DNA from 2 places in the Rhodococcus sp. C26F genome. Region 1 is predicted to be linked to the other one. Evidence: predicted binding sites of a transcription regulator. Region 1 holds the regulator's gene; the other holds the start of a gene.

What was found. Region 1 encodes HspR, which represses chaperone genes until heat shock. Its sites were predicted from a motif close to ANNTGAGTNNNNNNNACTCANNT; they were not measured.
Region 2: clpB (ATP-dependent chaperone ClpB) is a predicted target of HspR. The motif match lies at 4,835-4,857, and genes of this name have one in related genera.

Annotation. Positions count from the first base shown of each region.
Region 1 covers NZ_JBKFBA010000096.1:54-3,378, forward strand. The annotation lists gene ACLBYD_RS30470 (FAD-binding protein) at 1-1,529, opposite strand, end outside; gene ACLBYD_RS30475 (heat shock protein transcriptional repressor HspR) at 1,683-2,087, opposite strand; gene dnaJ (molecular chaperone DnaJ) at 2,087-3,265, opposite strand.
Region 2 covers NZ_JBKFBA010000017.1:89,461-96,303, forward strand. The annotation lists gene ACLBYD_RS17875 (SDR family NAD(P)-dependent oxidoreductase) at 1-438, opposite strand, end outside; gene ACLBYD_RS17880 (hypothetical protein) at 492-1,151, opposite strand; gene ACLBYD_RS17885 (hypothetical protein) at 1,181-2,092, opposite strand; gene clpB (ATP-dependent chaperone ClpB) at 2,160-4,715, opposite strand; gene ACLBYD_RS17895 (FAD-binding oxidoreductase) at 4,986-6,146, shown strand; gene ACLBYD_RS17900 (ester cyclase) at 6,127-6,693, opposite strand; gene ACLBYD_RS17905 (hypothetical protein) at 6,792-6,843, opposite strand, start outside.

The sequences.
Region 1 (3,325 bases):
CCCGCCGCGTCCATTACTGACAGGTGCGCGAACAACGCGCTCGCGCCGATCGGGTTGCCACCGCCGGGGTAGACGGTGCCGCTCGGTGCGGCCATCGTGTTGCCCGCCGCGTACAGACCGGGGATCGGAGCACCCTCGCTGTCGAGCACGCGGCCGACGGTGTCGGTCCGCAGACCGCCCTTGGTGCCGAGATCGGAGATACCGAACTGCGCCGCGTGGAAGGGGCCCTGCTCGATCGGGACCAGCGCGGACCCGCCGCCGGTGAAGGCGAGATCGTAGGGTTCGTCCCCGCGACCGAAGTCCTCGTCGACTCCCTTCGCGGCCAGCTCGTTCCACCGCGCGACGGTCGCTTTCAGGGATTCGGCGGGCACACCGATCTGCTCGGCGAGTTCCTCGAGGGTGTCGGCGGTCTTCCACAGTCCCGCATCGACATACTTCTCGGTCTCGACGAGCGGCACGTTCGTCGCCCCGACCGGCGGGACCCCACCGTTCCGGTCGTCGTAGATCATCCAGAACGGCAAGGTCATCTCATCACGCTCCATGCGGGCGATGACGTCACGACCCAGTCGGTCGTAGGGCGCGTACTCGTTCGTGAACCGCTTGCCCTCCTGATCGACGAAGATGCCCCCGGTGAAGCACAGCGCGAACGCCGAACGTCCGTCCGGATGGGTCAGACCCGGCGACCACCAGGCCTCACCCATCAGATCCACATCGGCGCCCACGGCAATGCCCGCCTGGTGTGCCTTGCCCAGATTCGACCACGGACCCATGGAATCCCGTGCGGCGCCCGGAACGCCGTACTTGCTGCGCATCTCGTCGTTCTGATCGAAACCGCCGGCTGCGAGGACGACGCCCTTGCGCGCGCGGATCGTCCGTCGCTCACCGCCGTTCTCGACGATCGCGCCCACCACCACACCGTCTTCGACGATCAGTTCCTCGAGCGGTGTGTTCCGGTACAGCCGAACGTTCGGGTACTTGCGCATGGCGATGAGGAAGCGGCCGATGAGGGCACGACCGCCGATCAACATATCGGGAAGCGGGTCCCCGTTGCGTTCACGGCCCAACGGCCCGCGGATCGACTCGTTGAGTTCGGGATCATCGGCGATGGGCAGGGGCGACGGGACGATGTGACGGCCATCGGCCCGGGCCTTGGGCGCCTTGCCGAAGTAGTCGGGCCACGGGTAGACCATGAACTCGAGGTCGTCGTCGGCCTCGAGATAGTCGATCAGTGGAGCGCCGCCGCGGACGTAGGCCTCCTGCAGTTCACGAGGCGTCCGATCGCCGACGACCGCGTGGTAGTAGGTCAGCGCATCCTCGATGGTGTCGTCGTCACCGGCACGCTGCAAGACCGCGTTGGTGGGAAACCAGACGCCCCCGCCACCGGAATACGCCGTGGTGCCGCCGAAGTACTCGGACGCCTCGACGAGGATCACCGAGAGTCCCTCGCGGGCGGCGGTATACGCACCGCAGGCGCCTCCGGCTCCCGACCCGACCACAAGGACGTCGCATTCTTCCGCCCACTCCGCCATGACTGCTGCCTTCCGTCGACCGTTCGTGTGGAACACGCCACACTAGGCAGATTGCGAAGGGTCGCGACACGATCATCTCGCTGTACGGGAGAAAATCGTCCGATCAGTCGCGCTCGACCGCGGTGCGGTCAGTCACGCTCGACCGCGGTGCGGTCAGTCCCGCCTATTGCGCGGCTTCCACACCACGAGGGCGTTGCTGCGCGGAATCGGCACCAGATCGCCGCGCGTCGAACGCAACTGGGCGACCTCGGCGTGGAGTTCGGCGACGCGCTGCTGCAGCGCCTCGACCTGGTTGGTCAGCTCTATGATCCGCTTGATCCCGGCGAGGTTGACACCTTCGTCCTGGGAGAGGCGCTGTACTTCGCGCAGCAGTTCGACGTCGCGCGGCGAGTACCGGCGGCCACCGCCGCTGGTGCGGTGCGGTGTGACGAGTCCGAGCCGATCGTAGTTACGCAGCGTCTGCGCATGCATCCCGGCGAGTTCTGCTGCCACCGAGATAACGTAGACGCGCGCATCGGGGTCCGGTGACAGATCCCGTGGCATTCTCGTCTCGCTCATCACGCACCTGCCCATCCCTCTCGAGGATCGAAACCGCTTGCCTCTTCTGCACGAAGATAGTTGTGCAGCGCTTCCGTCGCCTTCTCGTCGAGATTCTGCGGGATCGCGACCTTCACCGTGACGAGAAGATCACCGGCGCCGCCCCCGCGCTTGGGGACGCCGCGTCCGCGGACCCGCAGGACCCGGCCGTCGACCGTTCCCGGCGGGATCTTCAGCCCGACGCGGCCGTCGAGGGTCGGCACCGAGACGGTGCCACCGAGGACGAGTTCGCCGTAGCTGACGGGCAGCACGAGGGTCAGATCGTCGCCCTCACGCCCGAACACCCGGTCGGGGCGCACGTGCACCGTCACGAACAGGTCGCCGGAGGGGGCGCCGCGCAGACCGGCCTCACCCTGACCGGCGAGGCGGATACGCGAACCGTCCTTGATGCCTGCGGGGACCCGCACCGTGATGGTGCGGGTGCGGTTCTGCACACCGGTGCCGCGGCAGTCGGTGCAGGGGTTGTCGATGATCGATCCGCTGCCCCGGCAGTCGTCGCACGGTTCGGAGAAACCGAACGCACCCTGATTGCGGGAGACCACACCGCTTCCGTTGCAGTTCGGACAGACCCGCGGGCTCGTTCCCGGTTGGGCACCGCTGCCGTGGCAGGTGGTGCACGGCGCCGGGCTGGTCATCCGCAGGGGGACCGTGACGCCCTGAACGGCGTCGCGGAAGTCGAGTGTCGTCTCGGTCTCGACATCGGATCCGCGGCGCGGACGCGACCGGCCGCTCGTCGGCGCCGTCCCACCGGCGCGGTTGAACAGGCCGCCGAACAGGTCGCCGAGACCACCGTCGCCGCCACCACCGCCGAACAGGTCGCCGATGTCGAAGGTCGCTCCGGTACCAGCCGTGAAACCGCCGGCGCCGGGACGGAAGCCACCGCCGCCGGGGAAACCGCCGGAGGCGAACATGCGCCGGGTCTCGTCGTATTCCTTGCGCTTGGCAGGATCCGACAGGACGGCGTTGGCCTCGCTGACGGCCTTGAAGCGCTCTTCGGCCTTCTCGTCACCGTGGTTGGCATCGGGATGCAGGTCCCGCGCCAGTTTCCGGTAGGCCTTCTTGATCTCGTCCTGCGTTGCGTCGGGGGAGACGCCCAGGTCCTTGTAGAAGTCCTTCTCGATCCACTCCCGCTGGCTCACCGGGCGTCTCCTCCTCTCGCGTCTTCTTGTTCTTACTCTGTGCCGGACTCGCCCGACGGC
Region 2 (6,843 bases), on a different contig from region 1:
CCCGGGCAGCAGACCGGCCACGCTCGCGACGTTGACGATGTCGCCCCTGCCCGCCTCGATCATCGACGGGAGCGCGGCGCGAGTGAACGCGACGACCGAGGTGACGTTGACGTCGAGCTGCGCCTGCAGCAGGGCCGGATCGGCGGTCCAGAACTCGCCGGTCGTGCCGAAGCCGGCGTTGTTGACGAGCATGTCGACGCCGCGGCCGAGGCGCTCGACGACGAGATCGCGACCGTCGGCGGTCGCCAGGTCGGCGACGATGATCTCCGATGCCGCCCCGAACTTCTGCTTCAGCTCGGCGGCGAGTTCGTCGAGGGCGGGACGGGTGCGGGCGACGAGCACGAGGTCGTAACCGCGACTCGCGAGGGTGCGGGCGAAACCCGCACCGATTCCCGAGGTGGGGCCGGTCACGAGCGCGACGGGGCGGGCGGAAGTCATGGCCGCCACACTAACGACACGCGACGCGCGCGACCACCTCCCGAGGATCTACCTCAGTGACGGGCGGAGGGCCGACCCGGATCCTGCGAACCCCGGTCGAGTTCCTCGGGTTCGACGACGGGCGGCAGCACGTGGAGGATGCCCGACAAACGCGCGACGGTCTCGATGGCCGAGTCCCATTCGCGTCCGGAGCTGCCGACGGGGATCGAGCCGAGCGTCCACTCGCCTTCGCTCCACAGCATCTGTACGTGGTCGGGGATGGACTCGGTGAACGCGACCATCCGCTGGTCGCACACGCGTCGCGCGATCTCGAGGTCGGTGGCGAAGACGATGCGCGGGCCGATCGAACCGAGCAGGTTCATGTCGGGGTCCTTCGGCGGCGGCGTCGACTTGAGCCGCAGATCGATGTCGACGTCGGAGCCGACCTTGCGCCGGACCGCGATGATCGTCGCGGTCTCCTCGATGTCGAACAGGACGAACTCCTCGCCGCGGCGAACCCCACGGACGATGTCGATCGCGCCGAGATATTCCTGCTTGGCGAGCGCCGCGCGGTGCCAGGTGGACGGCAGGTGGTCCTCGGCGGAGGTGTACTTGTAGCCCTGCGCCTTGGCCCAGATCTCCCGGATACGACCCGACTGCTCTCGCCGCGTCCGGTCGACGTAGAGCAGCGCGACCGCACCCAGCAGTGCGACCGCGGCCAGAGAGAACCACATGACAGTCATCGTCGAGTCAGCCTAGCGGGTCAGCGGCCCGAACCACCGAAGGATGGGAGGGACGCGCTGACGACGGTCTCGGCAGTCATCCGTCCCTGCTCGACGGCACTGCCGGTCGCCACGGCGGTCGCTCCGACCTCGAGGTTGTCGGCGGTGTTGCCGGTCAGGGTGATGATCTCGGTGTCGGGGGTGAGGACGACGGTGACCGTCGAACCACCGATGACGCCGAGGGTGATGCTGCCGCCGTCGTTGGCGGTGATCGTGCCCACGACCGCGCCCGCGTCGCCCATGACCTCGCCGAGTCCGCCGGGGATCCGGTCGAGCGGCAGTCCCGGTGTGGTCGGTTCGGGTGCCGGCGGGAGAGTCGCCGTCGGCGGGGGCGCGACGGTGGCCGGGGCGCGATCCGACGCGACCCGCGAGGTGGAGTCGTCGGGCCGGCTGAGCAGGAACCCGATGGTGCCGCCGAGCGCGATGAGGACCACCGCGGCGAGCGCGATCAGTCCCCAGCGCGGGCCGCGCGGCTTCCCGGCATCCGTGCCGGGCACCGGACCCGTGGGTGGCTGCCCGGGGATTCCGTGCCCCCGCGTTCCCGGTCCCGGGTTCATCGCCGTCTGCGGGTTACCGGGGTCGTATCCGGGGAGCACCTGTGTGGGCTGATAGCCGTGCGGGGGCGGGTAGCCCGGCTGAGGCGGATACGGCTGTTGCGACGGAGGACCCTGGGGGGACGGATAAGCCTGGGTGGGCTGGTACTCGCTCCCCTGCGCGCCCCACTGCTCGTAGCGGGTGTACGCGACCGTCGGGTTGGTGACCGGCCGTCCGTACGCCTCGGTCGGGTCGTCGGTGTGCAGCACGCGGGTCGCGTCGTCGTCCGTCCCGTTCGACGACTCGTCGAGTGCGTAGGCCCGTTCCTGCGGGGTGCGCGGATCCTGGGGATTCTTCATAGCGCCTTCCAGAGTAGGCGCGCGCGGCCCCGGCGGCTCCTGCCACCGAGGCCGCGCACCGGTGCCGTCAGGCGCTGATCACGAGGTGGTCGCCGTCCTCGCTGACGCCCACGTGGACGGTGTCTCCGTCCTTGATCTCACCGGCGAGCAGCTTCTTGGCGAGCTGGTCGCCGACCGCCTGCTGGATCAGGCGGCGCAACGGACGTGCACCGTACTGCGGGTCGTAGCCGCGCACCGCCAGCCAGAACCGCGCGGTGTTCGAGACGTCCAACGTCAGTCGCCGCGCCGACATGCGGTCGGCGAACTGGTCGAGCTGGATGTCGACGATCTTCTCGAGCTGCTCCTCCGAGAGCGGGTCGAAGATCACGACGTCGTCGAGCCGGTTGATGAACTCCGGCTTGAACGCCGCCCGCACCGCCGCCATGATGTGCTCCCGATCGCCGCCCGCACCGAGGTTCGACGTGAGGATCAGGATGGTGTTGCGGAAGTCGACCGTGCGGCCCTGGCCGTCGGTGAGACGACCGTCGTCGAGCACCTGCAGCAGCGTGTCGAAGACGTCCGGGTGTGCCTTCTCGACCTCGTCGAACAGCACCACCGTGTAGGGGCGACGCCGCACGGCCTCGGTCAGCTGACCGCCGGCCTCATAGCCGACGTAGCCCGGAGGCGCACCGACGAGGCGTGCCACCGAGTGCTTCTCGCTGTACTCGGACATGTCGATCCGCACCATGGCGCGTTCGTCGTCGAACAGGAAGTCGGCGAGCGCCTTCGCCAGCTCCGTCTTGCCGACACCGGTCGGGCCGAGGAACAGGAAGGACCCCGTCGGACGGTTCGGGTCGGCGACACCGGCACGTGCACGACGCACCGCGTCGGAGACGGCCTGCACCGCGACGTCCTGGCCGACGACCCGCTTGCGCAGTTCGTCCTCCATCCGCAGCAACTTGGCGGTCTCGCCCTCGAGCATGCGGCCGGCGGGGATGCCGGTCCATGCCGCGACGACGTCGGCGACGTCGTCCGGGCCGACCTCCTCCTTGAGCATCAGGTCGCCACCGGCGGTGGTACCCGACGCGGCGGCTGCCGCCTCGAGCTTCTTCTCCAGCTCGGGGATGCGGCCGTAGCGCAGCTCGGCGGCCTTGCCGAGGTCGCCGTCGCGTTCGGCGCGTTCCTCCTCACCGCGCAGGGATTCGAGCTGTTCCTTGATCTCCCGCACGGAGTCGATCGCGGTCTTCTCGTTCTGCCAGCGCGTGGTGAGCTGGTTGAGCTTCTCCCGCTCGTCGGCGAGTTCGGCGCGCAGCTTCTCGAGGCGTTCCTTCGAGGCCTCGTCGCTCTCCTTCTGCAACGCCATCTCCTCGATCTCGAGGCGACGGACGATGCGTTCGACGGTGTCGATCTCCTCGGGACGCGAGTCGATCTCCATCCGCAGGCGCGAGGCTGCCTCGTCGACGAGGTCGATCGCCTTGTCGGGTAGGAAGCGCGAGGTGATGTACCGGTCGGACAGCGTCGCCGCCGCGACGAGCGCGGAGTCGGTGATGCGCACGCCGTGGTGCACCTCGTAGCGCTCCTTGAGGCCGCGCAGGATGCCGACGGTGTCCTCGACACTCGGCTCCCCCACCAGGACCTGCTGGAAACGACGTTCGAGAGCCGCGTCCTTCTCGATGTACTTGCGGTACTCGTCGAGGGTCGTGGCACCGACCAGCCGCAGCTCACCGCGGGCGAGCATCGGCTTGATCATGTTGCCGGCGTCCATCGCCGACTCGCCTGTCGCGCCGGCACCGACGATGGTGTGGAGCTCGTCGATGAAGGTGATGATCTGCCCGGCCGATTCCTTGATCTCGTCGAGCACGGCCTTGAGGCGTTCCTCGAACTCGCCGCGGTACTTCGCGCCCGCGACCATCGAGCCGAGGTCGAGCGAGATGACGGTCTTTCCGCGCAGCGACTCGGGCACGTCCCCGGCGACGATGCGCTGGGCGAGGCCCTCGACGATGGCGGTCTTGCCGACACCGGGCTCACCGATGAGGACCGGGTTGTTCTTGGTCCTGCGGGAGAGCACCTGGACGACACGGCGGATCTCGTTGTCGCGACCGATGACCGGGTCGAGCTTGCCTTCGCGCGCCCGCGCCGTCAGATCGGTGGAGTACTTCTCCAGGGCCTGATAGCTGGCCTCGGGATCGGCGGAGGTCACGCGGCGGTTGCCGCGGACGGTCGTGAAGGCGTCGCGCAGGGCGGCCGGCGTCGCGCCGTGCCCGGCGAGGAGCTTCGCGACATCGGAGTCGCCACCGGCGAGGCCGACGAGGACGTGCTCGGTGGAGACGAATTCGTCGGTGAGTTCGGTGGCGAGTTTCTGCGCCGCGGTCATGGCCGCGATCGCCTCACGCCCGAGCTGTGGCGTGGTGGTCGCACCACTGGTCTGCGGAAGACGACGGACGAGGTCCTCGGCTTCCCTGCGGACCGCGGCCGGGTCGACGCCCACCGCTTCGAGCAGCGGGCCGGCGATGCCGTCGGTTTGGTCGAGCAGTGCCACGAGCAGGTGTGCCGGACGGATCTCCGGGTTGCCCGCAGCGGACGCCGACTGAAGTGCAGCGGTGAGTGCGGCCTGGGTCTTGGTCGTCGGATTGAACGAGTCCACTGCGCGCCCCTTTCTTTCTCGGTGCACCCCACGCGCAGGCGAGTGCCCCATGTCGATTCTGCAGCCGATTCCCTGCATCGGGCAGGTCTCGGTGATGTCGAATTTTTCAACGGATCATAAGTTGAGTTTGTTCCACTCAACTTTCCTGAGTGTAGTGACTCTGCTCACAAACCGCTCGCAGGTTGTGACGGACCCGGCGGTCAGTGGCCGGGCGCCCTGCAACCGACTACAGTGGCGGCGTTCGCGCAGCACGGATACAGGGAGGATGGCGTGGAGGCTTTCGCCATCGCCCGGGTTCAGCTCAGCTTCGCGTCGATCATCGCCACCCCCACCGGAGCCGAACGGTTCGCGACGGCGTTCTACAACGCCATGTGGAGCGAGTCCACCGGCATCCGCTCACTGTTCCCCGCCGGCATGGAGTCGATGCGGCAGCGGTTCGCGACCGCGGTCGGCTGGGTCGTTGCCCGCCTCCACGAGCCGGGCACCGTCGACAGGTTCCTCGCCCAGCTCGCGCGCGACCACCGTAAGTACGGGGTCGAGCCGCTGCACTACCGCGTCGCGGGCAACGCACTGCTCGCCGCGGTCCGCGAATGCACTCCCCTGATCCTGTGGACGGCCGCGCTCGAGCGCACCTGGGCCGAGGTCGTCGACGGGGTGGTCGAAACGATGACGACCGCCGCGGCCACCGACGACCTGCCTGCCTCGTGGGGCGCCACCGTCGTCGGCCACGAACGCGTGCTCCCCGATCTGGCGATCATCCGGCTCGAGGCCGACAGCCCGATCCCCTATTACGCGGGCCAGTACATGAGCGTGCAGATCCCGCAGCGCCCACACATGTGGCGGTACCTGTCCGCGGCGATCCCCCCGAATCCGTACGGGCAGATCGAATTCCACGTCCGACGGGTCTCCACCGGATGGGTGAGCCCTGCGCTCGTCGGCGAGACCGCCGTCGGCGACCGATGGACGATCGGCCCACCGCTCGGTGGCCTGCACGTCGACCGCGAGAGCGGTCAGGACGTGCTGATGATCGCGTCCGGCACCGGCCTCGCCCCCATGCGCGCCCAGATCATGGAGATGGCGATGCGCGGCGACAACCCGCGCGTCCACCTGTTCTACGGCGGCAAGTATCCGTGCGACCTGTACGACCTCGAGACGCTGTGGCAGATCGCCACGACCAACCCGTGGCTGACCATCGTGCCGGTGCTCGAGGAGAAGGAGAATCCTTGGTGGCACCCGGTTCCCGTGAAGGAACCGCCCACCGGCCTCAATCGGCCGATGTACGGCAAGCTCGGTAAGGTCGCCGGGCAGTTCGGCACGTGGGCCGACCGTCAGATCCAGATCGCCGGGTCGCCGTCTATGATCCGCACGACGCTGTACGCGCTGTCGGCGGCAGGCACCCCGCGTCAGAACATCAGCTTCGACCCGCTCTGATCTGCTTGCGCAGCTTCCGTGCTGCGAGAACGTTCCGCGTAAGCGAGATCGGGTTCGGTGGCACCCATCCCGCCTGCTTCGCCATTCCGAGGTCGTCGCGCACGGCCCAGTGCTCGACGATCTTGCCGTCGGCCACCCGCATCCAATGGGCCTGACGCACCGTGAAACTCTTTCCCGTCGGCGCGAACACCTGATCGACGCGGCCCTGCTCGTCGTAGGTGGCGAAGGGTCCTTCGTGTCGCGCCGACATGACGGTGTCGAGGACGACGAGATCGTCCTGCTCCACGACGTTCTTCACCTCGAACTTCAGATCTGCGAAGGCGTCACGCAACCACAGTGCAGTCGCGAAGAAACCGTCGGGTCCGTGGGCTCTGGTGGGAGGCGGTTCACTCTTTGCTTCGCAGTTGACCGCGTCCGCGGACAGCACCTCGTCGAAAACGCTGCGATCACCGTCGGCCATCATCATCAGAGCCCGCACGGCGAGAGATTTCTTCTCCTCGGATCCGAGTTCCGGAGTGGACGCCGGAGTGGAATGTTCGATCTTCACGGCACTTCTCCTGCCTGTGAAACGAGACGATCGACCCCCGGTTCGAGTATGAACCGGCCGGTCCGGAAGTCAACGCCGCAGGGGAAGCGAACCGGTGGCTACATCCGCTGCGCCGCGACCGCCCGCGCGAACTCCGGATGCGCCTGCGAG